Regions from separate parts of the Mesorhizobium sp. ISC15 genome, predicted to be linked through region 1. Evidence: predicted binding sites of a transcription regulator. Region 1 holds the regulator's gene; each other region holds the start of a gene.
What was found. Region 1 encodes PhoB, which activates phosphate uptake and scavenging genes when phosphate is short. Its sites were predicted from a motif close to TGTCATNNANCTGTCAT; they were not measured.
Positions count from the first base shown of each region.

Region 1 (10,811 bases):
GACCAGCGCCTGGATCATCTGGGGGATCGCGCTCATACTGTCCGCGTCCGGATTTTACTGGGCCTATTCGCGCATCGCACAGGCCTACCGGGCGCGCCACGTGGTCGAGCGCGTTCTTCGCGCATTCTTGATCACCTGTTCGGCGGTCGCGATCCTGACGACGATCGGCATCGTCTTGTCGCTCATCTTTGAATCCTTGCGGTTCTTCCAACAGGTGCCGCTCTATAAGTTCCTGTTCGGCACGCATTGGTCGCCACAGAGCGCCTTCACCGGCGCCGGAGCGGAAGCCGGGGCGGTCAACCAGGACATTTTTGGCATGGTGCCGCTGTTTGCCGGCACGTTGCTCATCACCTTCATTGCCATGCTGGTAGCTGCGCCTATCGGGCTGATGGCTGCGATCTATCTTTCGGATTACGCCTCCAAAAGCGTCCGCGCGGTCGCAAAGCCGGTATTGGAAATCCTTGCTGGCATTCCGACCGTCGTCTACGGTTTCTTCGCTGCGCTGACGGTTGCGCCCTACTTCCGTGGTCTGGGCGAAAGCCTGGGTCTCAACGTTGCGTCAGAATCCGCGCTCGCCGCAGGCGTGGTCATGGGTATCATGATCATTCCCTTTGTTTCCTCGCTTTCCGATGATGTGATCAACGCCGTTCCGCAATCCCTGAGAGACGGTTCTGCCGGCCTCGGCGCGACCAAGTCTGAAACCATCCGCAAGGTGATCCTTCCCGCGGCCCTTCCGGGCATCGTTTCGGCGATGCTGCTCGCAGTCAGCCGCGCAATCGGTGAAACAATGATCGTGGTCATGGCCGCGGGGCTGGCGGCAAATCTCACCGCCAACCCGCTCGAAGCGGTCACCACCGTGACGGTGCAGATCGTGACGCTGCTTGTGGGCGATCAGGAATTCGACAGCGCCAAGACGCTTGCAGCCTTCGCGCTCGGCCTGGTGCTGTTCTGCATCACGCTTACCCTCAACATCGTCGCTTTGCGCGTCGTCCAGAAATACCGAGAGCAATATGACTGATGCGATCTCGTCATTCGGTGCCGTCGGACGGCCGGTCAGTATTCATACCGACGACGCCGCGAAGGCGCGGCTAAAGGGTCGTTACCGTGCGGAAACATGGTTCAAATGGCTTGGCGCCGCAGCCGTCGCGTTGGCCGGCTTATTCCTTGTGCTGCTCCTGTCGACGATCGTCACGCAGGCGATCCCGGCGCTGCGGCAGAACTATCTGACGCTGCCGATCGATCTTTCGGCGGCCAAGGTCGACCCGGCGAAACTCGACGCCGTCAACTACGACGCCATCGCCCAGGAAGCGCTTACGGCAAAATTTCCGGATGTGACGAGCCGTCAGGACAAGCGCCTGCTGCGCGGACTGATTTCCACCGGCACAGGCGTGTTCCTGCGCAAAGATATCGCTGCTGATCCGGGGATGCTCGGAGGAACGGTGGACTACGCGGTTCCACTTGACGATTTTGCCGACCTTTATCTCAAGGGTTTGCTTGCCGACGTCGGTTCGGACGAGGCGATTTCGACAAGCGTCACGCCTTCGCAAAGCAGCGGCGACATCGATCTGACCTTCGGCGACGATGCCATGCTGGCGTTGGCGCGCGGCCATGGTGCGACCGAGGGCGAAAACGGCATGCTCACGCTGACGAGCGGCGCGTCGTCGCTGCTGGTCGCGTTCAATGGCGGCACGGTCAAGCTGACCGCGCTGTCGCCTGGGGCCAACGGAACGGCGGTCGCAAAGGGCACGGTGATCGAGGCGCTGGACAGCACGGCGCCAGCCGCGAGCGGCCAGGCATTCCTGCGGGTCATCGACACGCCGGAAGCATCGCGAAAGATTTCGGACAAGGTGATCGTCTGGCTCGATACGCTGAAGAGCGCCGGCCTGATCGAAAGCCGGTTCAACTCGATCTTCTTCTTCACCGGCGCAAGCCGCGAGCCGGAACTGGCCGGTATCTGGGGCGCGGTCGTCGGATCGTTCCTGACCATGATCGTAACGCTCGCCATCGCCTTCCCGATCGGCGTTTCGGCGGCGATCTATCTTGAGGAATTTGCGCCCAAGAACCGGCTGACGACGATCATCGAAGTGAATATCAACAATCTGGCGGCGGTGCCTTCGATCGTCTTCGGCCTGCTTGGACTTGCCGTATTCCTGAATTTCTTCGGCCTGCCGCGCTCGGCCCCGGTGGTCGGCGGCATGGTGCTGGCGCTGATGACCCTGCCGATCATCATTATCGCCTCACGCGCTTCGCTGCGCGCCGTGCCACCGTCGATCCGCGAGGCGGCGCTTGGCATCGGAGCGTCCAAGGTCCAGACCGTATTCCATCACGTCCTGCCGCTGGCGATGCCGGGTATCATGACCGGCACCATCCTCGGAATGGCGCATGCGCTGGGTGAAACCGCGCCGTTGCTGATGATCGGCATGGTCGCCTTCATCGTCGACATTCCCGGTGGCTTCACCGATCCCGCGACGATCCTGCCGGTGCAGATATTCATGTGGGCCGATTTTCCTGAAGCGGGGTTCCAGCAGAAGACTTCGGCGGCGATTTTGATTTTGCTGGTGTTTTTGGTCATCATGAATGCCATCGCGGTGATACTGCGCAGGCGCTTCGAGCGGCGCTGGTAAGGAGTAGAGGATATGAACATCATGACGGAAGCCAGCGTCGAGCAGAAACTGAGTAGCGGAACCAACGAGCCTTCGATCAAGATGAAGGGCGAAAAGGTCTCCGTTCATTACGGCGAGAAGCGAGCTCTGTTCGACGTGGATCTCGATGTCCGCGAGAACCAGGTGACGGCGTTGATCGGCCCATCGGGCTGCGGCAAGTCGACCTTTCTGCGTTGCTTGAATCGAATGAACGACACGATCGACATCGCGCGGGTAAGCGGCAAGATCACGCTCGACAACGAGGATGTCTACGACCCGAAAATCGATGTCGTCGAGCTGCGAGCTCGCGTCGGCATGGTGTTCCAGAAGCCGAACCCGTTTCCGAAGTCGATCTACGAAAACGTCGCCTACGGTCCGCGCATTCACGGTCTGGCCAGGAGCAAGGCGGAGTTGGACGGCATCGTCGAATCGAGCCTGAAGAAGGCCGGCCTGTTCAACGAGGTCAAGGATCGCCTGCTCGAGTCGGGCACTGGCCTTTCCGGTGGCCAGCAGCAGCGTCTGTGCATTGCGCGCGCCATCGCTGTGTCGCCGGAAGTGATCCTGATGGACGAGCCTTGTTCGGCGCTCGATCCGATCGCCACCGCCCGTGTCGAGGAACTGATTGACGAACTGCGCCAGAACTACACGATCGTCATCGTCACCCATTCGATGCAGCAGGCAGCGCGTGTGTCGCAACGCACGGCGATGTTCCATCTCGGCTATCTGGTCGAGGAGGGCGCGACCGACAAGATGTTCACCAACCCCGACGACAAGCGCACCCAGGACTACATCACCGGCCGGTTCGGCTAAGCGGTCCGGCTAATTTTCGAGCACGAGGACAGTATCATGGGTGAACATACCGTCGCATCTTTCGACGAGGAATTGGAGCACATCGACAGGCTGATCCGCGACATGGACGAGCTCGCCGCCGCGATGGTCGCAGCGTCGATCCGCGCGTTGCTTGCGTCAGATAATGCGATGGCGCAGCGCGTCGTCTCGGATGACGCCATCATGGATGCGCGGCAGCGCGAACTCGACGACAGCGCGATCACGCTGATCGCCAAGCGGCAGCCGATGGCGCAAGATCTGCGCGCCGTGGTTGGCGCAATCCGGATGGCCGGCGATCTCGAGCGCATCGGCGACCTGGCCAAGAACATAGCCAAGCGGGTCAGCGCCGTCGGGCAGAGCGCCACGCCGCGTAATCTCTCGCACGGTATCGACGCGATGGCGGATCTCGTTCTCGAGCAGCTCCGCGGCGTGGTCGAGCACTATGTGTCGCGCAACGCCGGCGCGTTGAAAGAGCTGCGCGCCGCCGACGAGAAGATCGACGTGAAATACACGGCGGTTTTTCGCGAACTCCTGACCTACATGATGGAGGACCCGCGCAACATCACCGCCTGCACGCATCTTCTGTTCTGCGCCAAGAATCTCGAGCGTATCGGCGATCATGTCACCAACATCGCCGAAAACGCCTACTATGTCGTGACCGGGCAGCAATTGCCGGCGGATCGACCGAAGCTCGACGAAACGACGATGTCGGCGTCGGCGACATGACAGGGGTAACCGGCCGATGATCGCGCCGCGCATCATGGTGGTGGAGGACGAAGAGCCGCTGGGCGTCCTCCTTCGCTACAATCTGGAATCCGAAGGCTATCAGGTCGAGGTGGTGACGCGCGGCGACGAGGCCGAAATCCGGCTTCAGGAAAACGTGCCCGATCTTCTGGTGCTCGACTGGATGGTGCCGGCGGTTTCGGGCATCGAGCTTTGCCGTCGCCTTCGGGTGCGTCCCGAAACCGAGCGGCTGCCGATCATCATGCTGACCGCGCGCGGCGAGGAAAGCGACCGGGTGCGCGGCCTCTCGACCGGGGCCGACGACTATCTGGTCAAGCCGTTCTCGACACCGGAATTCATGGCCAGGGTCAAGGCGCTGCTGCGCCGCGCCAAGCCCGAAGTGCTGTCCAGCGTGCTGAAGGTCGGTGACATCATGCTCGATCGCGAATCGCACAGGGTCTATCGCAAGAAGAGCGAGATCCGGCTCGGGCCGACCGAATTCCGGCTGCTCGAATTCATGATGCGGCACCCGGGTCGGGTGTTCTCGCGCAGCCAGTTGCTCGACAATGTCTGGGGCGAGACGATCTACATCGACGAGCGCACGGTGGACGTCCATGTCGGCCGGCTGCGCAAGGCGGTCAACAATGGCCGCATGCCCGATGTCATCCGCACCATCCGCGGCGCGGGCTATGCGATCAGGGAAGACTGAACAGACTGCCTGAATTCAAGCTGCGTTCTTCCATTCAGGCCACGTGCTTCCTGGCCGTGCCGGACTTCCCTTGCGCGCCCGGCGCGAAAATCTCCTGGTCGACGAAGCTCAGCGCTCGCATGGCGCAGCCTTCGCGGATCAGCGGCAGCTCGTTCGGCTCGGTGTCGAAGGAAATCGAACCCGAATGCTGACCGCCGGCGGTCTGAGCGATGGCCTCGCGCAGGGCCGGCTCGATCAGGTCGAAGGCGGCAGCGCTGGCGCCGACCATGGCGACCGGCGCCGGATCGATCAACGCGAACAGGCTGCCAAGCCCGAAGCCGAGCGCTTCGCCGGCCTTGCGGTAGGCTTCGCGCTCGGGTCCGTCCGTCTGGCGCGCCCGGGCCGCCAGTGCCCGCATCTCGGCGTCGCTGACATCGGCGACCGGCTCGGCGTTCTCGCTCAACTGCCTTGCATTGCGCCAGATGGCGTAGTTGCCGGCATAGGCCTCGACGCAGCCGCGCCGCCCGCAGCGGCAAAGCGCGCCGCCCGGCCGGTGGATCATGTGGCCGAATTCGCCGCCTGAGGAATGGGTGCCGGTGAACAGTTCGCCCTTCAGCACCAGCCCCATGCCGATGCCGTGGGAGAGCAGGATGGCGATGAAATCGTCGCGGTAGCGATCCGGGTCGCGCCAGCGCAGCGCCACGGCCATCATGTTGCAGTCGTTCTCCATGATGGCCGGGATGCCGAACTCACGTTCCAGAATGTCGGCGAAGGCAATGTTCGTCTGCGGCGTGATCGGCGACCACAACATGGCGCGCGCATGGGAATCGGTGATGCCCTGGATCGCCAGCGCGATGCGGGCGACGCTTTGGACATCGAGATCGGGATCTTCGAGCCGGCGCCGGACGATGGCGACACATTCGTCGATCAGCTCGTCGCGCGACATGGTCAGCGTGTCCAGCCGGCGCTGTTCCTCGGCGACCACTTGTCCGGCATAATCGATGACGGCGACCGAAAGGAAATTCAGCGACAACACGACGGCCAACACCGCTGCCGCTTCCGGATTGAGGCTAAGGCCGACCTGCGGCCGGCCGCGTTTCAGCGAAACGGTCTCGCTCGCTTTGCTCTCGGTCAGGATGCCTTCCTGGATGAGGTCGGAAGAGATCGCCGATATGGTCGAATGGCTGAGGCCGGTGGTCGCGGCGATCTCGGTTCGCGACGGCTGGCCTGCCCGGCGTACGGCCGAAATCACCATCGCCCGGTTGCGCCGACGCAAATCGTCATGACGGATTCCAACCGACATTCTTTTGCTTCCTCCCTCTTGCCGCGGCCGCTCATGAACCGGAAGCCGTCGGTAGCGTCCGACAAATACTGGCAGAAGCAGAAGGCCCTGTCATTGTTTATTCCGGGGCTCGAAAAAAGTCGGCAGGGACATCAAAATCCATCAGAATTGATGTTGACAGCGCTTCGGCGTTGGACCAGTATTTTTTCGAGGCTCGAAAAAATAGAGCCTTTGTGCCGGCCTTCGGGCCAGTTTGGTCGCGCCGTATCGCGGCGCAGGGAGGACTATCATGAAGAGATTCGCAGCCGCCATCCTGGCGGGGGTCGCCATGTCGCTGACGCTCGCGTCGGTCGCACAGGCGAAGGACAAGGTCATTGGCGTTTCGTGGTCGAACTTCCAGGAAGAGCGCTGGAAGACCGACGAAGCCGCCATGAAGACGGCGATCGAGGCTGCCGGCGACAAGTATATTTCCGCCGATGCGCAGTCCAATCCCGGCAAGCAGCTGACCGATGTCGAGAGCTTGATCTCGCAGGGCGCCAACGCGCTGATCATCCTTGCGCAAGATGCGTCGGCCATCGGGCCGGCGGTGCAAAAGGCGCTGGACGAAGGCATTCCGGTCGTCGGCTATGACCGGTTGATCGAGAACAAGGACGTGTTCTATCTGACCTTCGACAACCAGGAAGTCGGCCGCATGCAGGCCCGCGAAGTGTTCAAGGTGGCGCCGGAAGGCAACTACGTCTTCATCAAGGGCTCGGGCGCCGATCCGAATGCCGATTTCCTGTTCGCCGGCTCCATGGAAGTGCTCAAGGATGCCATCGACAGCGGCAAGATCAAAAATGTCGGCGAGGCGTATACCGACGGCTGGCTTCCCGCCAACGCCCAGAAGAACATGGAACAGTTCCTGACCGCCAACGACAACAAGGTCGATGCGGTGGTTGCCGCCAATGACGGCACTGCCGGTGGCGTCGTCGCGGCGCTGACGGCGCAAGGCTTGGCCGGATCCGTCCCGGTGTCCGGCCAGGACGGCGACCATGCAGCGCTGAACCGCATTGCGCTCGGCACACAGACCGTATCGGTGTGGAAGGACGCGCGAGAGCTCGGCAAGAACGCCGCCGAGATCGCCTCGCAGCTTGCCGACGGCAAGCAGATGACCGACATTGCGGGCGTCAAGGACTTCACCACGCCGGGCGGCAATGCCGTCAAGTCGCTGTTCCTGACGCCGATTGCCATCACCAAGGACAATCTCAACGTCGTCATTGACGCCGGCTGGATCAAGAAGGACGAAGTCTGCGCGGGTGTCGCCGCGGGCAGCGTTGCGGCCTGCAACTGATCTGGATCATTTCGCAAGGAAACGAACGCCGCGGCTGTCAGGCCGCGGCGTTTTTCGAGAGGCTTTCCGCTTCAAATGACCGTGGAAAGCAAATAGCATTCTGTTCCGGCATCCGCGCCAGACGGCAACCCGGTCGGAGGACATCATGACCGACACGGCATCCAACCCACCGGTCGCCCACACGGCCGAAGACCGGGCGCGCGAATCCGAGCTCAGCGCCATCGGACGGTTCCTCAAGGCAACCGAGCTCGATATACGCATGCTCGGCATGGTCGGCGCTCTGCTGGTCATCTGGGTTGGAATTCACATCCTGTCGGGTGGGCTTTTCCTCACGCCGCGCAATCTCTGGAACCTGTCGGTGCAGACCTCCTCGGTGGCGATCATGGCGACCGGCATGGTGCTGGTCATCGTGATGCGCAACATCGATCTTTCGGTGGGCTCCGTCGAAGGCGTGATCGGCATGGTGATGGGCGTGGCGCAGGCCGAATTCCTGATCCGCGTCATGGGGCTCCAGGTGGGAAATCCCTGGATATGGATTATCGCATTGGCTGCCGGTGTGGTGCTCGGCCTCATGATAGGCGCGCTCCAGGGCTTCATCATCGCTTATCTCGAGGTTCCGGCCTTCATCGTGACGCTGGGCGGCTTGCTGATCTGGCGTGGCATGGCGTGGCTGATGACGAGCGGGCGCACCGTCGCGCCGCTCGACGCCACCTTCCAGCTCATGGGTGGCGGGCCGCGTGGCTCGATCGGGGCAACCGCAAGCTGGATCGTCGGCGTTCTCGCCTGTGCGGCCGTCGCTTTCATGCTGCTCAACGGCCGGTCGCAGCGCAAGCGGTTCAAGTTTCCGCTGCGTCCTGTCTGGGCGGAGAGCTTGCTTGGTGTTGTCGCCTGCGCCGCCATCCTCGGCGCCGTGTGGATCGCCAATTCCTATCCCTGGCCAATCGGCATCGTGCGCCAATACGCGCAGCGGAACGGCATCACCGTCCCCGAAGGCGGGCTGTTCATCGCCCATGGCATCGCCATACCGGTGCTGATTGCGGTCGCAGTGGGCATCGTCATGACCTTCATCACCAGGCGCACCCGTTTCGGCCGCTATGTCTTTGCCATTGGCGGCAACCCGGAAGCGGCGGAACTCGCCGGCATCAACACGCGCTGGGTGACCATGAAGGTGTTCATGATCATGGGCATATTGGCCGCAATCAGCGCGGCGATTGCGTCGGCTCGCCTCAATGCCTCGACCAATGCGCTGGGTACGCTGGACGAGTTGCTGGTCATCGCCGCAGCCGTCATCGGCGGCACGTCGCTGGCCGGCGGCTCCGGCACGGTGCTCGGCGCCATGCTGGGCGCGCTTCTGATGCAGTCATTGCAATCCGGCATGGTGTTGCTCGGCATCGATTCACCGCTTCAGAGCGTCGTCGTCGGCGCCGTCCTGGTGATCGCCGTCTGGCTCGACACCGTCTACCGCAAGCGCGTTTAGGGAAGGGCGATCATGGTTGACACAACTGCTCGCACAGGCACGCCGTTGATCGATATGCGGAACATCTCGATTGCCTTTGGTGGTATTCGCGCGGTCGACGACGCGTCGATCGACCTTTTCCCGGGCGAGGTGGTGGCGCTGCTCGGCCACAACGGTGCCGGGAAGTCGACGCTGATCAAGATCCTGTCCGGCGCCTACAAGCGCGACTCGGGCCAGATATTCGTCAATGGCGAGGAGGCCTCGATCTCCAATCCGCGCGATGCCAAGAAATACGGCATCGAAACGATCTACCAGACGCTGGCGCTCGCCGACAATGTCGACGCCGCCGCCAACCTCTTCCTCGGCCGCGAGCTGATGACCGGCTGGGGCACGCTCGACGATGGCGCCATGGAGGCCGAGGCGCGCAAGGTGATGGGCAGGCTCAATCCCCGCTTCCAGCGCTTCAAGGAACCGGTGGTCAAGCTTTCGGGCGGCCAGCGGCAGTCGGTGGCGATCGCGCGCGCCATCCTGTTCAACGCCCGTATCCTGATCATGGATGAGCCAACGGCGGCATTGGGGCCGCAGGAAACGGCGCAGGTCGGCGAACTGGTCATGCAGCTCAAGGCCGACGGCATCGGCATCTTCCTGATCAGCCACGACATCCACGACGTGTTCGAGCTTGCCGACCGCGTCTGCGTGATGAAGAATGGTCAGGTCGTTGGAACGGCGCGCACCAGCGACGTGACCCAGGACGAGGTGCTCGGCATGATCATCCTGGGGAAGTGTCCGCCCGGTGCCATTCCGGGGCCAGGTGCGCTGAAGATCGCAGCCTGAGGCTTTAAATAGCCGGCTAAATATCTGCGACATGATATGCCAGCCGTCGTGATGGTTTGGCCGCGCCATTGTGTTGGCGCGGGGACTTGCCCATAAAGGTCAGGAACCGTTCATGGGCCGCAGCAGCAATTGAAGAAGTTCTTTCCGACCGTCGCTTTCATCGCCGTCGCGCTGATCAGCCTGACGATGGCGGGATTCGCCTATTTCGCGACGCAGGAAGCGGCGCGCATCAAGTTCGAGGCGACGGCGGACGACGCGCTCAACCGGATCGATAGCCGCATTGACCTGCATCTGTCGCTGCTGCGATCGACCCAGGCGCTGTTCGACGCTCGCAATGGCGGCATTTCGCGGGGCGAGTTCAAGGCGTTTTTCGATGCGCTTGGCATTAACGACAATTTCGCCGGCCTGCGCGGCATAGGCTTTCTCAGACTGGCGAGAGCCGGCGACGAGGCAGCGGTCGAGCGTGCCATCCTGCACGACTATGGCACCAGCCATGCCGTCTATCCGGATACGACATTGCCGTGGCGTACGCCCATCATGCTGTTCGAGCCGCTCGACGCTTCCAATCAATCCAGCATCGGCTACGACATGTTCACCGACCCGGTGCGGCGCGAGGCGATCGAAAAGGCGATGGCCGACGACCAGCAGCACGCGACCGGGCGCGTGCAGCTAGGCCAGGAGACAGGTGCTGCGCAAACCTTCACCGGCTTCCTGGTTTTCGTGCGGCTCAACGTCGAAACCGCGCCGGACGGCATCGATGCGTCCAGATCCTCGACATCAGGCTTTCTTTATGCGGCCTTCCGCGCCCGCGATCTGTTCCAAACCGCGCTCAGCCGGACGCCGCTGCTGCCGGTGAACATCGAAATCTATGACGGCAAGGTGGATGCCGACCATCTTTTGTTCCAGTCGGAAACGCCGCCGGTGTCGACCTTCGGCGACAGGCTGCTGGCTTCCCGCAAGATCACCATCGCCGGACGTCCGTGGACCATCCTGTTCAGGCCGACAAGCGCCTTCTCGCAACCCTCCTC
Region 1 is NZ_JAVSPX010000001.1:591,678-602,488, reverse strand. Features, by position in the region: gene pstC (phosphate ABC transporter permease subunit PstC) at 1-1,018, shown strand, start outside; gene pstA (phosphate ABC transporter permease PstA) at 1,011-2,624, shown strand; gene pstB (phosphate ABC transporter ATP-binding protein PstB) at 2,637-3,452, shown strand; gene phoU (phosphate signaling complex protein PhoU) at 3,489-4,196, shown strand; gene phoB (phosphate regulon transcriptional regulator PhoB) at 4,213-4,902, shown strand; gene RPG13_RS02955 (ROK family protein) at 4,937-6,184, opposite strand; gene xylF (D-xylose ABC transporter substrate-binding protein) at 6,453-7,493, shown strand; gene RPG13_RS02945 (sugar ABC transporter permease) at 7,639-8,970, shown strand; gene RPG13_RS02940 (ATP-binding cassette domain-containing protein) at 8,983-9,783, shown strand; gene RPG13_RS02935 (CHASE domain-containing protein) at 9,913-10,811, shown strand, end outside.

Region 2 (10,811 bases), 1.5 Mb from region 1:
GTTCCTGGTCTACCAATTCGCCACCTACAGAGGTCTGCCAATCGTTCTCGTGGTGATGGGCGTGCTGATCGCGCTGTTCGTCTTCGTCACCAAACGCATGACGGTCGGCCGTCGTATCTACGCAATGGGCGGCAATGCCAAGGCGGCGCAGCTATCGGGTATCAAGACCGAGCGGCTGACCCTGATGGTGTTCATCAATATGGGCGTGCTCTCGGCGCTCGGCGGGCTGATCATTGCGGCGCGCCTTGGCCAGGCGGTGCCGGCGGCGGGCCTCGGCAGCGAGCTCGACGTGATCGCCGCCGTGTTCATCGGCGGCGCTTCGGCGATGGGCGGCGTCGGCCAGGTTATTGGCGCGGTGGTCGGCGGCTTCATCATGGGCGTGATGAACAACGGCATGTCGATCATGGGCGTCAATGTCGATTGGCAACAGGTGGTGAAAGGCCTGGTGCTGCTCGGCGCCGTGGTCTTCGACGTCTACAACAAGAACAAGGCTTGAGGGCGAGGAAACGAATGCATGTCGCCCAAGCCTGTCCTCGGGCCTGATCCGGGGGTGCGCAGCGGTTTTGGGCAACGCCGTGCACAGAAGCAAGGATTGAAGCGCGCCTCCCTTGGCACGCGAGCGCAATCCGGACGAAGAATTTCACCCGTGGCGCGGACATCGTCCGAGCTGCGCCAGGCAGAGCTTGCCGGACCGGCAGTCGGCCAAGGCAACTGAGAGAGGATACGTCATGCTGATTTCCCAGATCCTCGACGACGCGGAGACCATCCGCGTTGTTGCCCGCAACGGCGGCAAGACCAGGATCATCAACGGCGCCCGCAGCGTCTATTCGCTGGCGATGGAGGCCGCGCGCACCGGCACCGGGCTCGCCGCCCTCATCGAGCGCAAGGGGTTCGGTGAAGCGGTCGACCTCGATGCCGCCTACAAGAAGGGACGGCTGTTGTCGCCGATCAACCATCCGGATCCGGCGCATCTTCATCTCACCGGCACCGGGCTGACGCATCTCGGCTCCGCCGCGACCCGCGATGCCATGCACAAGAAGCTCAGCACCGGCGGCGAAGAGCAGCTCACCGATTCCATGAAGATGTTCCGCATGGGGTTGGAGGGCGGCAAGCCGACCAACGGCCAGACGGGCGTGCAGCCGGAATGGTTCTACAAGGGCAACGGCACCATGGCGGTGGCGCCCGGTGCGGCACTTCTGTCGCCCGCCTTCGCCCAGGATGCCGGCGAGGAGCCGGAAATCGCCGGCATTTATGTCATCGGCGACGACGGTGCCCCGTTCCGCGTCGGCTTCACGCTGTCAAACGAGTTTTCCGACCACGTCACCGAGCGTGTGAACTATCTTTTCCTTGCGCATTCCAAGCTGCGCAACGCCTCGTTCGGGCCGGAGATCCTGATCGGCGACCTGCCGTCCGACATCAGGGGTTCCTCACGCATTGTCCGCGACGGCAAGCTGCTGTGGGAAAAGCCGTTCCTGTCAGGCGAGGCGAACATGTCGCACACCATCGCCAATCTCGAACATCACCACTTCAAATATTCGGCTTTCCGCCAGCCGGGCGACGTTCATGTGCACATGTTCGGCACCGCGACGCTGTCCTTCGCCGACGGCGTCAGGACCGAGGCCGGCGACGTGTTCGAGATCGAGGCCAAGGATTTTGGCCTGCCGCTGCGCAACCCGCTTGAAATCGAGCAGCCGGTGAAGGTGTCGGTGAAGGCGCTTTAGCGGGATCTCCCCCCCTGTTTGGACCGGGGACATCGCGAACAAGTGTGCGAGGACATCGCGAACAGTTTCCCATCTTATCGTTGGCTTGCGTTGAGGTCGATGGTTTGGATTTTCTGATGACGGAAGTAGGCGTCGAAGACGCCGTCGGTTTCGGTAGGGCGGAAGGCGACGGCCTTGCCGGCAAACGCCTTGCAGATCTTGACGGCGTGTCCGAACAGCGAAGTTGTGCCCTTCTGCTGGATTCTGCGGACCTGGTCGCCGGGCGCGTATTCGAATGGCTGGACGGCATCGGCGAAGTCGCGCGCCGAAGCCCGATAGCGGTCGAGCGGCACAGCGTCCGCAATGGCCTGGTGCGGCCGCTCGGCGTTGTAGATGTGACGCCAGGCATCGAAGGCGCGCTGTGCCGCCTGCAGGCTGTCGAAGGGCGGCCCCTGCAGCGCCTCGGCCTTGAGCGTGCGGTGGAAGCGCTCCTCCTTGCCCAGCGTCTGTGGGTGGCAGGGTCTGGAATGGCCGATCGTTATGCCGTTCTCGATCAGCCAGACGCCGAGCATGGTGAAGTTGTTGCGGCCGCCGTCGCCCCAGGGCGGGCCGTTGTCGGTGGCGATGCGCCACGGCAGGCCGTAGCGCCGGAAGGCGGCGATCAGGCGGGTTTTGACAGTTTCGGTGGTTTGGTCGGGGCAAGCTTCCAGCACCAGCGAGAAGCGCGAATGATCGTCGAGCACGGTCAACGGGTGCAGCCGCCCGGCGCGCAACGGCACATGGCCCTTGAAGTCCATCTGCCACAGGTCGTTGGGAGCGGCGTGCTCGAAGCGGATGAACGCTTTGGCGCCGCCACCCAGCGCACCCAACTCGACGCCGTTGCGGCGCAGGATGCCAGTCACCGTCGAGGCGGCCGGATTGCCCAGCCCCTGGCGCGCCAGCACCCGGGCGATCTTGCGCCCGCCCCAGGCCGGATGCGTCGTGCGCACCGAAAGCGCTGCCGCCTCGATCTCGTGTGCGCTGCGCGTCGGGCTCGACTGCGGCCGGCGCGAACGCTCCAAAAGCCCGGCCTCGCCAATAGCCCGCCAACGCGCGAGCAACTTGTAAGCGCATGTCCGGCCGATCCCGAAGCGTCGGCACAACGCGCTCATATTCGCTCCTTCCGCCGCAGCCAGCCGCACAAACTCCAGCTTCCGTTTCAGCACGCTCGTGTCCTCGAATGGCATCTCGAACCCCCCAGCGCAAAGCGCGCCAAACTGTTCGCGATGTCCTCGCACACCTGTTCGCGATGTCCCCGGTCCAAACACCCCCTTGAGGGGGAGATGTCGCCGAAGGCGACAGAGGGGGTCGTCTCGCGTAGAGCGCCAGCCCCCTGCGTCTGCGATAAAGAGCCGAGCCCGGCCGGACCGACCCCCTCTGGCCTGCCGGCCATCTCCCCCTCAAGGGGGGAGATTGGCAGTTCCTACCTCAGTAAATATCGAAGTCGAAATATTTGGCCTGGATCTTCTTGTAGGTGCCGTCGGCGACGATTGCATCGATCGCGGCGTTGAGCTTTTCGCGCAGCGCATTGTCTTCCTGGCGCACGGCGATGCCCGCTTCCGTCTCAGTGCCCTTGACGTCGCCGACCATCTTGCAGCAGCCGTCGCTCGACTTCTTCATCCAGTCCATCAGCACGAACTTGTCTGAAAGGACGGCATCGAGGCGGCCGTTCATCAGGTCGGTAACCGCCTCCTCCTGGGTCGGATAGAGCTTCGCCTCGGCACCGGCCTTGCCATAGACATCCTGGGCATAGTCGGCCTGGGTGGTCGAAGCCTGGGCGCCGACCGTCTTGCCGGCGAGTGCGGCGGGTTCGGTCGAGGCAATATCGCTGTCTTTCAAGGCCACCAGCGAAAGCGGCGTCGTATAGTATTTGTTGGTGAAGGAGACCTGCTTCTTGCGCTCTTCGGTGATGCTCATGGACGCGACGATGGCGTCGAACTTTCTGGCCTGGAGCGCCGGAATCATGCCGTCCCAGTCCTGCGTGACAAGTTCGCATTCGACCTTCATCTGAGCGCAAAGCGCCTCGGCGATGTCGATATCGAAGCCGACGAGCTTGCCATCCGCGGTGATGGTGTTGAACGGCGGATAGGCGCCTTCGGTGGCGATCTTCAATTTTTCCTGTGCTTGCGCCGAAAAGGACCCGGCTGATATCACCAGCATGGCGGCTGTTGCTGCCGATGCGATCCATCTTGAAATCTGCATTTTTTTGTTCCCTTGGTTCAGAGCCACCCTGACGGCTGGGCACAGCCAAGCACGACGCGCAGGGTTCAGGCAAGCGCGGTCTGATCGTGATGGGCGATCAGCGCGCGGCGCGGAAATGCTTGGACAGTTTCAGGCCCTGTGCCTGATAGTTCGAGCCGAGATCTGTGCCGTAGAGCGCCTGCGGCCGCTTCAGCATGTGCTCGTAGACCAGCCGTCCGACGATCTGACCGTGGTCGAGGATGAACGGCACTTCGTGGCTGCGCACTTCGAGCACCGCCCTGCTGCCGGTGCCGCCGGCCGCCGAATGGCCAAAGCCCGGATCGAAGAAACCGGCATAGTGGACACGGAATTCGCCGACCAGCGGATCGAAGGGCGTCATCTCGGCGGCGTAGAGCGGCGGCACATGCACCGCCTCCTGGCTGACGAGGATATAGAATTCGTCCGGATCGAGCACCAATTCGCCGGCACCGCTCTTGTAGAGCGGCTCCCAGAAGTCGACAACATCCTGTGCGGCGCGCTTGTCGACATCGACCAGGCCGGTGTGGTGCTTGCCGCGGTAACCGACCAGGCCATCCTTATCGCCATCGAGATCGATCGACAGCGCGATGCCGCCGCCGGAAATGTTCGGTGGCTCGGTGGCGACGAGCGTCTCGGCGCGGTGCAAGTCGTTGAGCTCGCTTTCAGACAAAAGCGCATTGCCGGTGCGGAACCTGATCTGCGACAGCCGCGAGCCGGTGCGGACGACGATCGGAAAGGTGCGCGGGCTGACTTCCAGATAGAGCGGGCCGTTGTAACCGGCAGCGATCTTGTCGAACTCGTGGCCGCGATCGGTCATCACGCGGGTGAAGATGTCGAGCCGTCCGGTCGAGCTCTTCGGGTTGGCCGAGGCCGAAATGTTTGCCGGAAGCGCCAGGCTCTCCAGCAGCGGCACGATATAGACGCAGCCCGTCTCCAGCACCGCGCCGTCGGCGAGATTGATTTCGTGCAGCTTCAGGCGGTCGAGTTTTTCGTCGACCCTATGGTTCGGGCCGGGCAGGAAGGAGGCGCGCACCCGCCAGGCCTTGTCGCCAAGCCTGAGGTCGAGACTGGCCGGCTGGATCTGGTCGGCATCGAGCGCGCGTAGCGACGTCAGCGCGCCCGACTGGAACAGCGCGGAAATATCCTGATCGGGAAGAATGCCTGTCTGCCGCAAAGTCTGGCTCCGCTCGAAGGCCGGGCAACGTATCGTTTGCCGCAGGTTCTTGCCGCGGAACCTGCTGGTACAAACCTCTTAATCATGCCGGCAATTGACGCAAGCGCGGCGCGGGTCTAAAGGGTCGTTATCCCGTGGTGATTTGGCCGGTCGGCTTGCAGCCACGTTAAACAAGTCGCTAAAGGACCGTCGGGCCGCAAGGCCGTATGGACCGGTTGCGACTTTCGCGACCGGTTTTTTTGTGTCTGGAACAAAAGTGATGACAAGCAAGAAGCGCAACTGGAAACCTCAGACAGCACTCGTGCATAGCGGGACCTTGCGTTCCGGCTTCGGCGAGACCTCCGAGGCGATGTACCTCACCCAGGGCTATGTCTACGACACCGCGCAGGCGGCGGAAGCGCGCTTCAAGGGCGAGGAACCGGGCTTCATCTATTCGCGCTATGCCAACCCGACGGTCGACATGTTCGAGAAGCGCATGTGCGCACTGGAAGGTGCCGAAGATGCACGCGCCACAGCATCCGGCATGGCGGCGGTCACCGCAGCACTTTTGTGCAGCGCCAAGGCCGGCGATCATATCGTGGCGGCGCGCGCGCTGTTTGGCTCCTGCCGCTGGGTGGTCGAGACGCTGGCGCCGAAATACGGCATCGAGGCGACGCTGGTCGACGGCACCGAAATCGCCAATTGGGAAAAGGCGGTCAGGCCGAACACCAAGCTGTTCTTTCTTGAAAGCCCAACCAATCCGACGCTGGAAGTCGTCGACATCGCAGCCGTTGCCTCGCTTGCCAATTCGATCGGCGCGCGGCTGATCGTCGACAATGTCTTTGCCACGCCGTTGCAGCAGAAGCCCTTGCAGCTCGGCGCCCATATCGTCGTCTATTCGGCGACCAAGCACATCGACGGCCAGGGCCGCTGCCTCGGCGGCGTCATCCTGTCGGACAAGAAGTGGATCGATGAGAACCTGCACGACTATTTCCGCCACACCGGTCCGAGCCTGTCGCCCTTCAACGCCTGGACGCTGCTGAAGGGCCTGGAGACGCTGCCGCTGCGCGTGCGCCAGCAGACGGAAAGTGCCGGCCGGATCGCAGATTTCCTTGCCGAGCGATCAGAGATTGCCCGTGTCATCTATCCGGGCCGCGCCGACCACCCGCAGGCGGCGATCGTCAAAAAGCAGATGTCGGGCGGCTCGACGCTGATCTGCCTCGACGTCAAGGGCGGCAAGCAGGCGGCCTTCGCCTTCCAGAACGCGCTCGATATCGTGCTGATCTCCAACAATCTCGGCGACGCCAAGAGCCTGATCACTCACCCGGCGACGACGACGCACAAGAATCTGAGCGACGAGGCGCGCGCCGAACTCGGCATCGGGCCAGGCACGCTCAGGCTGTCTGTCGGCCTGGAGGACGCCGACGACCTGCTCGAAGACATCGAGCAGGCATTGAAAGCCGCCAGATAGGGATACGCACTGGAGCGGCTTTGCTCGCATCGTCAAAAGCAGGCGCTGTCAGGCGCCCGACGGGGTCTCTTCCAATTCCGCAGCGGCGCTGGTGTGGATGGTCATCGTGTTGCCGCGCCAGTCGACGGCACCGCTGAGCCAGCCGCGCGCCCAAATGGCGGGAAGCATCACGTCCCGCGCAACCATCGCCGGGATCATGCGCAGCGACAGGTGCCAGCCCTCAGCCGAGGCGAGAGCGCATTCCGGCAAATACGCGACTACCAGCACGGCGATGGCGGTTGCCGACAGGCTGAAGCCGGCGCTGGCCGCCGCAATCAGCGCAAGCGCCAGCGGCATCGCCGCGCCGATCAGTATCTCGGGCGCGAAGAACAGGGGGAAGGTGACGCGGCGCAGGCGTGCCCAGCGGGCCTGGCGCGACCAGATTTCGCCGAGAGTGCGCAAACCGAGCGGCTGCTCAAAGGGCGAGGCGACGAGATTGACGCGCAGTCCGAGCCCGTTGACCAGCTTGGTCGCGGCGGCGTCCTCGGCGATCTCGGCGGCAAGCGCACGGATGCCGCCATTGGCGTCGAGCATGGGCTTGTCCCACAACATGCTCTTGCCCTGGGCAAAACCGAGGCCGATCGCCTCGCCGGCATATTGCCAGCGCGCCTGTAGCGTGTTGAGGAATGCGCATTCGACCTCCGCCCAGAACCCGTCCGGCCGCGAGCCGATCGGCGTCGAGCAGACAAGGCCGGTGTCGGGCCGCCACGTCGCCATCAGATGCTGGACATAGTCCCTCGGCATCAGGACGTTGGAATCGGCAAGGATGACCCAGCGGTGGCGCGCGGCCTCCCAGCCCTTCACACAATTGTTGAGTTTCGGATTGCCGCTGATGCGGTCGTCGCCGACGAGCAGCCGGGCCGGCACGGCCGGAAAGCGGGCGATCGCATCGGTGATCGGCCTGACCACCGGGTCCTCGGCATGGGCGACGCAGAAGATGAGCTCATAGCGCGGCCAGTCGAGCGAGAAGACGCGCTCAAGCGTTTCCTCAGCAAACGGCTCGACGCCGCGCGACGGCACGACGATCGACACCGCAGGCGCCTTGCCGGCTGGCGGCGCGATCCTGCCAGGCCGCTTCAGCTTCAACGAAGCGAGCAGGATGCTGGCGAGATTGACAAGGAGCAGAGCTGTGGAAAGCAAGGCGGCTGTGACTGTCAGTTCCATCGATATCTGGTCACTCCAGAAAAACCGGCCGCATGGAAGCCGTTTTCAACAGTTCGACAGAATGCTGAGTCGCCCGGCCCTGCACACCATCATTGTCATGTGTCACTTAAATGACATTGTTCTTCGGCAGCTGCGCTCAAAGGAATCGGACAACGCCAGAAAGCACCCGGTTGACCAAACCACGGAGAGCGTCGAAAGTTCCGTCTACATATTGTGGAGTAGTCTATGTACAGCGCCGTTACGCGCAACATCGAAGTACAGGTCAGGCCGTTCTATCTGGAGGATCGCTCCGATCCGTCGGAGAACCGCTATGTCTGGGGCTACCAGGTCACCATCGACAATCAGTCGGATGAATTCGTGCAGCTTCTGTCACGCTACTGGCACATCACCGACGGCACCGGCCGGGTCGAGGAAGTGCGCGGCGCCGGTGTTGTCGGCGACCAGCCCGAACTCAACCCCGGCGACAGTTATCAATATACATCCGGCTGCCCGCTCTCGACGCCGTCCGGCATCATGGTCGGCCACTACACGATGCGCAACAAGCGGGGCGAGACGTTTGATATCGCCATCCCCGCCTTTTCGCTCGACTTGCCGGGCACACGGCGGACGGTGAACTGAGAGAGAAAGCATCGGCCGTTCGCGCCGCCCCTCATCCGCCTGCCGGCACCTTCTCCCCGTAAAGGACGGGGAGAAGGGACAAGCTCCAGCGCCCCCCTCTCCCCGTCCTTATGGGGAGAGGGTGAGGGTGAGGGTGAGGGGCAGCGCCAACGCTATCCACTTTACTGTGCCGAGCCGAACTCCGCCGGATCGAAGTCATATTGCTTCGAGCAGAATTCGCAGGCGACGTGAATGCCGCCATCCTCGGTGCTGTCCCTGATCTCGTCGGCGGAGAAGCCTTCGAGGATGCCGCGGATCTTCTCCTTGGAGCATGAGCACTGGTCGGCGACCGGCACGCCGCCGAAGACATGGACGCCGTGCTCGTGGAACAGCCGGTAAAGCAAGCGCTCGGCGCCGATCGTCGGATCGATCAACTCCGTCGGCTCGATCGTTCCAAGCAACGCCAGCAGTTCCTGCCAGGAATTGTCGGCCGGATCGTGGATCTCCTCACGCGGATCGCCGTCGCCGCCCGGAAGGTCGGGCACGCGCATGCGTTCGGGCGATTGCGGCAGGAATTGCGCCAGAATGCCACCGGCACGCCATTGCTCGCGGGCACCGCCGACGCCGGGCGTCAACAGCTTGGCCACCGAGAGCCTGAGATCGGTCGGGATCTGCTCCGACTGACGGAAATAGGTGCGCGCGGCCTCCTCCAGCGTCTCGCCGTCGAGCTGGACGATGCCCTGATAGCGTTGCGTGTGGGCGCCCTGGTCGATGGTCAGGGCCAGGACACCGCTGCCGAGCAGCGTCTGCTGCGAGGTCTCGCCGGCAGACGTCAGCGCTTCCAGCCGGTCGGCATCAAAGCGCGCATAGGCGCGCAGAGCCTGCGGCGTGGAAAAATCCGCAACCAGCATGTCGACCGGCCCGTCGGTGCGGGTCTGCAGGATGAACTTGCCCTCGAATTTGAGCGAGGTGCCGAGCAGCACCGTCAGCACGCAGGCTTCCGCCAGCAGGCGGGCGACCGGCTCGGGATAGTCATGACGGCTGAGGATCGCGTCGAGCATCGGCCCGAGCTGGACGGTGCGGCCACGCACGTCGAGCGGGCCGACCTCGAAGGGCACGACATGATCGTCGCCGGCATAGCCGAACTCGCCGAGTTTGGGTTGATGTTCAGCCAATTGATGAGTTTCCAACATAACAAAGCTCCGGGGCGCGGCCATGCCGCCCTCCGGGGCGCATGCGTCGAAACGCGCTCGATTTGCGTGATGCGCCTGAGATAGGCACCACACATTGCCGGATCAAGGTGGGCCGGATCAAGGTGGGCCGGATCAAGGTGGGCCGGATCAAGGTGGGCCGGATCAAGGTGGCCCGGATCAAGGTGGCCCGGATCAAGCGCCGAGGCACCAGGCCAGAACCGCCTTCTGGGCGTGGAGCCGGTTCTCGGCCTCGTCGAACACCACCGAATGCGGCCCGTCGATGACCTCGTCGGTGACCTCCTCGCCGCGATGCGCCGGCAGGCAGTGCATGAACAATGCGTCGGGCTTTGCCTTCGCCATCAGCGCCGCGTTGACCTGATAGGGTGAGAAGACATTGTGGCCGCGGGCACGGTGCTCCTGGCCCATCGACACCCAGCAGTCGGTGACGACGCAGTCGGCCTCGTGGACCGCCTCCTCGGGCGAGCGGGTGAAATTCAACTTGCCGCCATGCGCCGTCGACCAGTCGACATGCTTCTGCGCCGGCTCGCTGCCTTCCGGCACGGCAACGTTGAGGTTGAAGCGGAACCGCGCCGAGGCTTCCAGAAGCGAATGCAGCACGTTGTTGCCGTCTCCGGTCCACGCGATGGTCTTGCCGGCGACCGGACCGCGATGTTCCTCGAAGGTCATGATGTCGGCCATCAGCTGGCAGGGATGGGTATCGTCGGTCAGCCCGTTGATGACGGGAACGGTGGCGTTCTCGGTCAGCTCCAGCAGCCGGTCATGCGATGTGGTGCGGATCATGATCGCATCGACATAGCGCGACAGCACCTTGGCCGTGTCGGCGATGGTTTCGGAGCGGCCGAGCTGCATCTCGGTGCCGGTCAGCATGATGGTCTCGCCGCCGAGCTGGCGCATGCCGACGTCGAAGGACACGCGCGTGCGCGTCGACGGCTTGTCGAAGATCATCGCCAGCACCTTGCCTTCGAGCGGTTTCGTCCGCTCGCCGGCCTTGAGCCTTGCCTTTCGCACGACGGCATCGTCCAGCATGAAGCGCAGATCGCCCTCAGAAACGGCGGAAAGATCGGTGAAATGGCGAAGGCTCATTTGGGGTCTTTCGACTGTTACTTCGCGGCAGCCGCGGCGATGGCGTCGGCCAGGCCCCGGGCGCCGGCGCGGATGCGGTCGAGCGCCTCGTGGATCTCGGCATCGGTGACGGTGAGCGGCGGCAGCAGGCG
Region 2 is NZ_JAVSPX010000001.1:2,089,581-2,100,391, reverse strand. Features, by position in the region: gene mmsB (multiple monosaccharide ABC transporter permease) at 1-496, shown strand, start outside; gene araD1 (AraD1 family protein) at 729-1,721, shown strand; gene RPG13_RS10235 (IS481 family transposase) at 1,796-2,926, opposite strand; gene RPG13_RS10230 (ABC transporter substrate-binding protein) at 3,168-3,941, opposite strand; gene RPG13_RS10225 (2'-deoxycytidine 5'-triphosphate deaminase) at 4,039-5,133, opposite strand; SAM riboswitch at 5,258-5,335, shown strand; gene RPG13_RS10220 (O-succinylhomoserine sulfhydrylase) at 5,393-6,583, shown strand; gene RPG13_RS10215 (ceramide glucosyltransferase) at 6,632-7,786, opposite strand; gene apaG (Co2+/Mg2+ efflux protein ApaG) at 8,012-8,404, shown strand; gene RPG13_RS10205 (Hsp33 family molecular chaperone) at 8,566-9,600, opposite strand; gene argF (ornithine carbamoyltransferase) at 9,769-10,680, opposite strand; gene RPG13_RS10195 (aspartate aminotransferase family protein) at 10,698-10,811, opposite strand, start outside.
Region 2: RPG13_RS10215 (ceramide glucosyltransferase) is a predicted target of PhoB. The motif match lies at 7,886-7,902, and genes of this name have one in related genera.

Region 3 (10,811 bases), 2.9 Mb from region 1:
CTGCTGGGCGGCGTCATGGGGTCCAAGAAACCGGTGCATCCCAACGACCACGTCAATATGAGTCAGTCGTCGAACGATACCTATCCGACGGCCATGCACATCGCCTGCGCCGAGCGCATAGTGCACGACCTGTTGCCGGCGCTGAAGCATTTGCATGCGGCGCTCGAAGCCAAGACCAAAGCTTTCGCCCACATCATCAAGATCGGCCGCACGCATACGCAGGACGCGACGCCGCTCACCCTTGGCCAGGAATTCTCAGGCTATGCCGCCCAGGTCGCCTCGTCGATCAAACGCATCGAGATGACGCTGCCCGGCCTCCAGGAACTGGCGCAAGGCGGCACGGCCGTCGGCACCGGTCTCAATGCGCCGATCGGTTTTGCCGAGAAGGTGGCGGCGCGCATCGCTGACATCACCGGCATCGGCTTCGTCACCGCGCCGAATAAGTTCGAGGCGCTGGCGGCCCATGATTCCATGGTGTTCTCGCATGGCGCCATCAACGCCTGCGCCGGCGCCATGTTCAAGATTGCCAACGACATTCGGCTGCTCGGCTCCGGCCCGCGCTCCGGCCTTGGTGAACTGTCGCTGCCGGAAAACGAGCCGGGTTCATCGATCATGCCGGGCAAGGTCAACCCCACCCAGTGCGAGGCGTTGACGCAGGTCTGCATCCAGGTGTTCGGCAACAATGCGGCTGTGACCTTCGCCGGCAGTCAGGGCCATTTCGAGCTCAACGTCTACAACCCGCTGATGGCCTATAATTTCCTGCAGTCGGTGCAGCTGCTCGCCGACGCCTCCATCTCCTTCACCGACAATTGCGTTGTGGGCATTGAGGCGCGGGAAGACAACATCAAGGCCGCCCTCGACCGTTCCCTGATGCTGGTGACAGCGCTGGCGCCGACCATCGGCTACGACAATGCCGCCAAGATCGCCAAGACCGCGCACAAGAAGGGCACAACCTTGCGCGAGGAAGCGCTGGCCACCGGACTGGTCAGCGAAGCCGACTATGACCGCCTGGTGCGGCCGGAGGACATGACGCATCCGGGATGACGGCACGTCATCCGGGATGATCTTGAGCTGATCGCAAAAACGTTACTGCGGTGAACGATCTGTAACCAAATCCGCGTCTTTGGTGAACAGTCGACCTGCTCTATCTGGATGGCACTACAACCCCTTCCGGAGAGAGTCACCATGTCCACCAACACGTCCGTTGCCGGTTCCGGCACCGTTTCCAACGCCTCGGCCACCATCCTGCTTGGCCGCGTCCTGCTTTCAGTCATCTTCGTGCTTTCCGGTTTCGGCAAGCTCACCGCGATCGCCGGCACCGCAGGCTACTTCGGCAGCATGGGCCTGCCGATGCCGACCGTAACGGCTGTTGTCGTCGGCCTGATCGAGCTGCTCGGCGGTCTCGCCATCCTCATCGGTTTCCAGACCCGGATCACCGCCTGGGTGCTGGCAGTCTTCACTGTCGCCACGGCGCTGGTCGCCCACACCGGCTGGGCCGATCAAATGCAGATGATCAGCTTCATGAAGAACCTGGCGATTTCCGGCGGTTTCCTCGTGCTGGCCTCCTCGGGCGCCGGCGCCTATTCGGTCGACGCCAGGCGCGGCTGACGCAAGCTAGTAGCTGTTGCAGCAAGGGGCGCGGAATTTTCCGCGTCCCTTTTTCGTTGTCGATCTACCAGACTGTCGATTGGCCGGGCCCGAGTGGCCTGGCCCGAATTTCTGCTAAGATCGAGGCATCGGGGAGGAACAGGCCAACCGGCCTGGTCGACATCGGAGGTGACCAATGCCACGCAATGCGCTGCTTCTGGCTTCCCGATTGCTGCTCGCCGCGTTATTCGTTCCGTCCGGCTTCCACGCGCTCACCGACATTGCCGGCACATCAGGCTATTTTGCCGGCCTCGGCCTGCCGCTGCCGACACTCGTAGCCTGGGCGACGGGGCTGTTCGAGCTTATCGCCGGACTGCTCATCCTCGTCGGCCTCAAGACGCCGATCGTGGCGCTCCTGCTTGCCGCCTTCTGCATCGCAGCAGGCTTCATCGGCCATTATGGCCAGGGCGGCGACGATCCGACGCTGACCTTCATGCATTCACAGATGCTGATGAAGGACATCGCCCTATCAGGCGGTTTTCTGGCGCTGGCGATGGCAGGCGCAGGGGCCTACTCGATCGACGGGCGGCTACTTGCAAGCCGCGCCTGAGCAAATCCCCCCGGTTTACTTGGTGTCCAGAAAAACGAAGTCTGCGAGACGGCTTACATTGACGGGTACCGACGCAAGAGCGCGATACCCATCTCCCCTACCCCCATATACAGACAAAGCTGCTGTTTCTTAACCGCCATTGCCACCCACTCGTATCCAAAATCGTCTGGAGCCCTAACGTAGTTTCTAAGGTTGCTGTCTATGGCGACGTACACATAGCCATCTGATTGGATCAGTTCTTGTCTCTTCAAGTATGGTAACAGATCGGCCCGACCCAAAATGGGCTTGATCGATCCGCCGATGGTCTGAGCCCTGTCGGAAAGAGCTTGGTCAATACCTCTTGAACATGGCTCGAGCCTTGAAAACAAATCGCTCTTCGACAGCGATTTCATAAATTTGAGAACGTCCGTGCTTGGCTTGAATACAAAGTAATTTATGCGCTCCCCGTTCTGGGGTGTTCTCAACATTCTATGAAAATTGAACGGCGTTCTGACGCCCATCCCTTTGGGATAATGCCGATCCAGATCGAACGTCCCCTTGGCCACGACGGACCGAGTGTAAAGCGTCTGGGCACTGGCGGTGCCCGCTAAGAGGACGAAAATCGCCGCAATCAACAGCTGAAGAACCTGCCTGAAGCTCACGGCGTTCCTTTCTTTCCTCAAACTGTCGCGACGCGACTACGCCGGCGTCTATTTCACCGAACCGCTAGACCCGCCCTCGACCGCCAGCACCAGCCGGCGATTGGTGACCCTCGCCAGTTGCGCCAGGCGCCCGGCAGGCCGCTCGCCGTAAAGATCGGACAAAGAGGCCGGCAGCACCAGCGCAAGCACGCCATTGCCGCGATTCTCCCATTTCAGCCGCGGCATGACGCCCGGCATCGCCGCCGTCAGCACGTAGACGACGCGCATCACCGCGGCCAGTGCGCGGGCGCGCTCGAGATAGCGCGGCGTCGCCAGCCCCCGGATTTCCGGAGCGGCATCGTTGAACAAGCCCTCGTGGCGAAACAGATTGACAAGCGCCAGGAAGGCGCGCCCGGGATGGTCGACGCCGATGAAGGAGGCATGGGCGATGATGTTGAGCGACTGCTTGCCGCGATATTCGGGATGCGCGCGCCAACCGATGTCGGCAAGCAGACAGGCGGCCTGGCGATAGCGCCTCTCGTCGTCGGTCTCGTCGATGCCGAAGGCGGCAAAGGTCTTGCCGGTCCACTCGACAAGCTCATGTGCGTGGGCGACCGAGCGCGAGCGCAGCCGGGCGAGTTCCTCCGAGGCCGAGATCAGCGGATCCGCCTTCTGCTCGGCCTCGTCGAGCAGCGAATAGAGAAAGCCCTCGCGCACGCCCAGCGCCGAAACGATGATCTTGGACGGCTGCATTGCCGCCATGATCTCCTGCAGCACGATGGCGCCATAAGGCAGCAGCGAACGGCGGTTCTTCGAGACGCCTTCGATACCCTTCACCTTCTCGATCTCACCCTTGGCCACCTGCTTGAGGAAGTTCGCGGCGCTTTCGATGCCGATCTCGTAATGGTGCATGACGCTCAGCGGATAGTTGGTCATTTCCATGTGCAGCCGGGCTAGGTTTCGCCAGGTGCCGCCGACCGCATAGAATGGCCTGCCCCGCCCGCCTTTCAGGAGCTTTGCCTTCGCGAGCTCGTCGCGCGCTATCTTTCCGGCCTGGGCCAGTGAGTTCTTCGCCATGTCCTGCAAGCGCAGGCCGCCCAGCGGCAGCGTGATGCCGTCGCCGATCGTCTCGCCGTCGACGTCTACCAGCTCAAGACTGCCACCGCCGAGGTCGCCGGCGATGCCGTCAGCCGGATGGAAGCCGGAAATGACGCCAAGCGCGGAATAATGGGCTTCCTGGCGTCCGCTCAGCACCTGGACCTCGGTCTTGAGCACATCTTCGGCGCGGTGGATGAAATCGGGACCGTTGACCGCCTCGCGGGCAGCCGCGGTCGCCAGCACATACATGTGCTCGGCGCCGGCCTGCTCGGACAGCGCACGGAAACGGCGAAACTCCTCCATCGAGCGCGTCACCGCCTCGGGGTCCAGCTTTCCGGTCGACACGATGCCGCGACCCAGGCCAGCCAGCATCTTTTCGTTGAACAGCGTGGTCGGCGAGCGCGACAGCCCCTCATAGACCACAAGACGGATCGAGTTCGACCCGATGTCGATGATGGACAGCGGTCGGCGGTCCTGAAGCCGGCCCTGGGACGTTGAAATCATCAGCCGGTCGCTGCGCCGTTTTTCTTGCGGCGCTTGAACTGCGCGATGCGCTTGGGCGCATGCGATTTCAGCGCATCACCCCGTCCGGAAAGGCTCGGATTGGTCATGAAATATTCCTGCGCGTTGAACGGTTCCTCGCCCTCCTCAAGCACGGAGCGCCGAGAGGTTCCATCAGCCAATACGTCGAAACTTTGCTGGTTGTCCATGATGTTGCCCAGCATGATCTGGCCGAGCACTTGTTCATGCACCGTTGGATTGGTGATCGGCACCATGGTTTCGACGCGGCGGTCGAGATTGCGCGGCATCAAATCGGCCGATGAGATGTAGACGACCGCCCCGTCCGACGGCAGGCCATGGCCGTTGCCGAAACAGTAGATGCGGCTGTGTTCAAGGAAACGGCCGACGATCGACTTGACCCTTATGTTTTCCGACAGGCCCGGGACCTGAGGCCTCAGGCAGCAGATGCCGCGCACGACGAGATCGATCTCGACGCCGGCGCGGCTGGCGTCATAGAGCGCGTCGATGATGATCGGGTCGACCAGCGAATTCATCTTCATCCAGATGCGGGCCGGCCTGCCCTCCAGCGCATGGGCAATCTCGTCCGAAATGTGCTTGAGGATGCGCTTGCGCAGCGTGAAGGGCGAGATGGCCAGCCGCATCTCCTCGGTCGGCTCGGCGTAGCCGGTGATGAAGTTGAACAGCTGGGCGACATCACGGGCGATCGTCGGATCGGTGGTGAAGAAGGACAAGTCGGTGTAGATGCGCGCGGTGACCGGGTGGTAGTTGCCGGTGCCGAGATGCACGTAGTTGCGCAGCTTGCCGTCCTCGCGCCGCACCACCAGGGACATTTTTGCGTGGGTCTTCAGCTCGAGGAAGCCGAACACGACCTGAACGCCGGCGCGCTCGAGATCGCGGGCCCAGCGGATGTTGGCTTCCTCGTCGAAACGCGCCTTGAGCTCGACCAGCGCCGTCACCGACTTGCCGGCCTCGGCCGCGTCGACCAAGGCGCGCACGATCGGGCTGTCGTTCGAGGTGCGATAGAGCGTCTGCTTGATCGCCACCACTTCCGGATCGGCCATCGCCTGGCGCAGGAACTGCACCACCACATCGAAGGATTCGTAGGGGTGGTGAACGATGATGTCCTTCTCGCGTATAGCAGCGAAACAGTCACCGCCATGCTCGCGGATGCGCTCGGGAAAGCGCGGATTATAGGGCGTGAACTTGAGATCGTCGCGGGCGATGGCGACGATCTCGGAAATCTGGCTGAGCGCCAGCGGACCGGTGAGCACGCTGATGCGGCTCGACGAGACGCCAAGCTCGCCGGCGACGAACTCGCGCAGCTCGGCCGGCATCAGCTTGTCGAATTCGATGCGGATGACCGAGCCGCGGCGGCGGCGCTTCAGCGCCGTCTCGAACAGGCGCACGAGATCCTCGGACTCCTCCTCGACCTCGATGTCACTGTCGCGGATGATGCGGAACGTGCCGGAGCCCTTGACTTCGTAGCCGGGGAACAGCTTGCCGATATAGAGGCCGACCGCCTCTTCCAGTGGAATGAAGCGGACATGACGCTTGCGGTCCGGCAAGCGGATGAAGCGCTTCAGCGCCACCGGCAGACGCAACAGCGCACTCATCTCCTCGCCATTCCTGCGATGGCGCAGTTGCAGGGCCATCGAGAAGCCGAGATTGGGAATGAACGGGAACGGATGCGCCGGGTCGATCGAAAGCGGTGTGAGCACCGGAAAGACCTGCTCCTGGAAATGATCCTCGAGCCAGGTCTTCTCGTCCTTGGTCAGCGCATCGCGGCTGATGCTCTCGATGCCTTCCTTGTCGAGCAGCAGCATCAGCGCGGAAAGGCTATTCTGCTGATCCTCCTGCAGACGCTCGACCTCGCGCAGCAGCTGTTCCAGCTGTTGTTCGGGGGTGCGGCCGTCCGGGCTCTTCAGCGTGATGCCTTCGCGAACCTGGCCGGCGAGACCGGCGACGCGCACCATGAAGAACTCGTCGAGATTGGCGGCGGATATCGACAGGAAGCGGACACGCTCGAGCAGCGGATGATTGGCGTTCAGCGACTCCTCAAGGACGCGGCGGTTGAATTGCAGCCAGGAAAACTCGCGGTTGACGAAGCGGTCCGGGTTGCCGCCCTCTGGGCTCGCCACCTCGACAGTGGTGAATTCGCTCTGCACCGGCTTTAGTTCGTTCATGGTTCCTGCTCGTTTCGCACCCGCTGCCCAGAGCGTCACGCGTCGTTCCGGATGCGCAAAGGACGCTCTACCACTTTTAAGCTACGCATGATCCCCAGCGAAACCGAATTCGATTTTCGCGGCCATGCCTTAACCGGCTTAGCTTATCCTGTGACAGGCTTTTACGACAGTTTGATTTCATCGATCTTGCAAAGAGACAGCTAATGATCCAGATGCAATCCAGGTACAGCGCAGCGCGTCCTTTGGACGCGCAAAGGACGCGGTAGAATTTTGATTTTGCGCATGATCCGAGGTCATGCGGCAAATTTAGGAGACGACGATGGCAGGCGGTTCCATTCCCCATTTCCAGAACGATGCGGGCTATGCGGCGATCGACATCGGCGTCAAGGAATTCATGTGCACCGGCGCCAACCCGCCTTTCGACCATCCGCATGTGTTTCTCGACATGGGCGACGACAATGAAAAGGTCTGCCCCTATTGCTCGACGCTTTATCGCTATTCGCCAAAGCTGAAGGCGACGGAAACGCAGCCTGCGGGATGCCTGTATATCGACCAGGCCGCCTGACGCGCACGTCATCCCTATGGACGACACGCGGTCCGGGCAGGTCGTCATCGCCGGAGCCGGCGTCGCCGGACTGACTGCGGCGCTGGCATTTTCCGAGCGCGGCTATCTGGTGCGGCTGTTTGAGCAGGCGCCGCGCCTCGAAGCGGCCGGCGCCGGCATCCAGCTCTCACCCAACGCGACGCGCATCCTTCGCCAGCTCGGCGTGCTCGACCGGCTGTTGCCGGCGGCGGTGCGGCCGGAGGCGGTCGTGCTCAAGGACGCCGCCACGCTGCGCGAGCTGGCGCGGGTGCCGCTTGGCGAAGCAGCCGAAAGGCGCTGGCAGGCGCCCTATCTCGTCGCTCATCGGGCTGATCTGCAAGAGGCGCTGATGGCGCGCCTTGCCGAACAGCCGGACATCAGTCTCGTCACCGGAGCGCGCGTCGGCGGCGTCGCGGCAGGACCGCACCATACCACGGCAACAGTCGAGATTGCCGGCAAGACCATCGAAGCCGACGGCTTTCTGCTGATCGGTGCCGACGGCGTCTGGTCGGCGATCCGTGCCTTCGGCGGATTTGCCGCCCAAAGCCGGTTTTCGGGCGAGCTTGCCTGGCGCGCGACGGTCAGCGCAGACAGTGTCGCGGGAGAAGCCGTTGCGGCGGTTGGCGCCGCCAATTGCGTGACCGCCTTCCTGCATCCCGGCTTCCACCTCGTCGCCTATCCGGTCAGCAATGGCGCGGCGTTCAATCTGGCCGCCTTCACCAGGGGCGAGATCATCGCCGAGGGCTGGTCGGGCCACGCCGACCCCGAAATCCTCGTCGGCGCCATGCGTGGCACGGCGGCAGCACTGGCCCGGCTTGCCGAGGATGCCGGCCTGTGGACGGCATGGCCGATCCATACTGTTGACCAGGCACAGCCATGGACGACGCCCGCCGGTATCGCGCTGATCGGTGATGCGGCGCATGCGATGACGCCGTTTGCGGCGCAGGGCGCGGCGATGGCGGTCGAGGATGCCGCAACCCTTGCCGGCTTTATCGCCGCCTCGCCCGCCGATCCATGGGGCGCGCTTGCTGCCTGGGAAAAAATGCGGCGGCCGCGCATCGCCAAAGTCGCCCGCCGCGGCGCCGTCAACCGCTTTGCCTGGCACGCTTCCGGGCCGGTGGCGGTCGCGCGCAACCTGTTCCTGAAGCTGCGCTCGCCCGAAAAGCTCGCGGCGGATTTGGACTGGCTCTATGGCTGGCAGGCGCCGGACTCTGGCGATCGGCGATGAAAGCTCGATAGGCTGGCGGGACAGCGCCCCCCTTCTGTCCTGCCGGACATCTCCCCCACTTTGGGGGGAGATCGGCCGTCACCTCGGCTTTCGCCAATCTCCAACGTTGCAGGATGAAGCGCAGCGCCGAAACTGCCAATCTCCCTCCTTGTGGGGGAGATGTCCGGCAGGACAGAGGGGGGCGCGAAGGAATGAGGCGCTTTTGCCCCACTCAGCAATGCCAAGCCGACTGATTGCCCGGAACTCTCAATTGTAAATCCTTATCGATAGGTCCAGCGTGGCCGGCAGCGGATTCCACCAGCCTGTCCGCAGGCCGGCGATACGCAGAGCAGCCGCGGTCCAGGTGTTGCAGCCGACCAGCGCGTTGAAGTGGCCGTTGGCTTCGTAGAAGCGATCGAACCTGGAATAGGCGGCGTTCTCGATCAGGATCGGGCCGTTCGGCCCTTGCTGGAAACTCGCGGCGATGAAGTCGAGCAGCGCCGCAAAACGCTCCTCGGCGATGTCGAAGCCGGCAACGTCGGGGTGCGGCTCGGCAATGTTGCCGGCGACATCGACATGCATCACCGAAGCGTCAAGGGTCAGCGCCTTCATCACCGGCACGGTCTTCAGCTCCGACCAGCTCGGCGTCTCCAGATAGAAGGCGCGGCCGCCCCAGCCGAAGACGATGTAGCGGACCTCGGCCATGTCGGTGGGAATGCCGCCATCGACCAGGAAATGGAAGCGCTTGCGCACATCGTCGTCGACCGGAATGGCGATATCGGTGTGGATCGGATTTTTCAGCACCAGGATGTGCCTGGTGGCGATGGGATCTGCGGCCGCCGCCGGCAAGAGCGGCCGTGGAATGAACGTGCCCAGCATCACGGCGAGCACGATCGCCACCACCGGAATGGCGAGAAAACGCCCAATGAGGGATGGCTTCTTCATGGGCGACGGTCTTGCAATCGGCTCTCGATCGCCGGCTGACAGCTCAGACGCAAAAGAGCCCGGCCGGGTTTCGGCCGGGCTTTTTCGATTTGCGCGAGAGCGATCAGTGCAGGATCTGCGACAGGAACAGTTTTGTACGCTCGTGGCGCGGATGGTCGAAGAACTCGGCCGGCGTATTCTGCTCGACGATCTGGCCCTGATCCATGAAGATCACCCGGTTGGCGACCTTGCGCGCAAAGCCCATCTCGTGGGTGACGCAGAGCATGGTCATGCCCTCTTCGGCGAGGCCGACCATCGTCTCCAGCACTTCCTTGATCATTTCCGGATCGAGCGCCGAGGTCGGCTCGTCGAACAGCATGATGCGCGGGTTCATGCACAGCGAGCGGGCGATGGCCACGCGCTGCTGCTGGCCGCCGGAAAGCTGGCCGGGATATTTGTTGGCCTGTTCCGGGATCTTGACGCGCGTGAGGAAGTGCATGGCGATTTCCTCGGCCTGCTTCTTCGGCGTCTTGCGCACCCAGATCGGCGCCAGCGTGCAGTTTTCCAGGATGGTCAAATGCGGGAACAGATTGAAGTGCTGGAACACCATGCCGACCTCGCGGCGCACCTCGTCGATTTTTTTCAGATCGTTGGTCAATTCCTTGCCGTCGACGAAGATTTTGCCCTTCTGGTGCTCTTCCAGCCGGTTGATGCAGCGGATCATCGTCGATTTGCCGGAGCCCGAAGGGCCGCAAATGACGATCCGCTCGCCGCGCATCACCTTCAGGTTGATGTCCTTCAGGACATGGAATTCGCCGTACCATTTGTGCATGGCGATGATGTCGATGGCGACATCGGTGGTGGAAACCTGCATCTTGGCGGCATTGACCTTGATCTCTTCCGCGCTGACTGCATTTTCTGTGGCCATGGAAGGTTCCCTTTTTTGTTCTTAGCGTTTGTAGCTGGTGTCGAGCCGGCGTTCCGTGAACATCGAATAGCGCGACATGCCGAAACAGAACAGCCAAAAGACGAAGGCAGCGAACACGAGGCCGGACCTGGCCGTCTGCGGCGTTGCCCAGTTGGCGTCGGAAAAATTCTGTTTGACGACGCCGAGCAGGTCGAACATCGAGATAATTGAAACCAGGCTGGTATCCTTGAACATGCCGATGAAGGTGTTGACGATGCCCGGAATGACCAACTTCAGCGCCTGCGGCAGCACGATCAGGCCCATCTTCTGCCAGTAGCCGAGGCCGAGCGAATCCGCCCCCTCATACTGGCCCTTGGGGATCGCCTGCAGGCCGCCGCGCACCACTTCGGCCATATAGGCAGCGGCAAACAGCGACACGCCGATCAGTGCCCTGAGAAACTTGTCGAAGCTGACGCCGGCCGGCAGGAACAGCGGCAGCATGACGCTGGCCATGAACAGGACGGTGATCAGCGGGATGCCGCGCACCGTCTCGATGAAGATGACGCACAG
Region 3 is NZ_JAVSPX010000001.1:3,529,362-3,540,172, reverse strand. Features, by position in the region: gene fumC (class II fumarate hydratase) at 1-1,044, shown strand, start outside; gene RPG13_RS16985 (DoxX family protein) at 1,186-1,608, shown strand; gene RPG13_RS16980 (DoxX family protein) at 1,784-2,197, shown strand; gene RPG13_RS16975 (hypothetical protein) at 2,251-2,838, opposite strand; gene ppx (exopolyphosphatase) at 2,887-4,419, opposite strand; gene RPG13_RS16965 (RNA degradosome polyphosphate kinase) at 4,419-6,620, opposite strand; gene RPG13_RS16960 (zinc-finger domain-containing protein) at 6,940-7,185, shown strand; gene RPG13_RS16955 (FAD-dependent monooxygenase) at 7,202-8,431, shown strand; gene RPG13_RS16950 (TIGR02117 family protein) at 8,678-9,355, opposite strand; gene RPG13_RS16945 (amino acid ABC transporter ATP-binding protein) at 9,459-10,262, opposite strand; gene RPG13_RS16940 (amino acid ABC transporter permease) at 10,284-10,811, opposite strand, start outside.
Region 3: RPG13_RS16965 (RNA degradosome polyphosphate kinase) is a predicted target of PhoB. The motif match lies at 6,784-6,800, and genes of this name have one in related genera.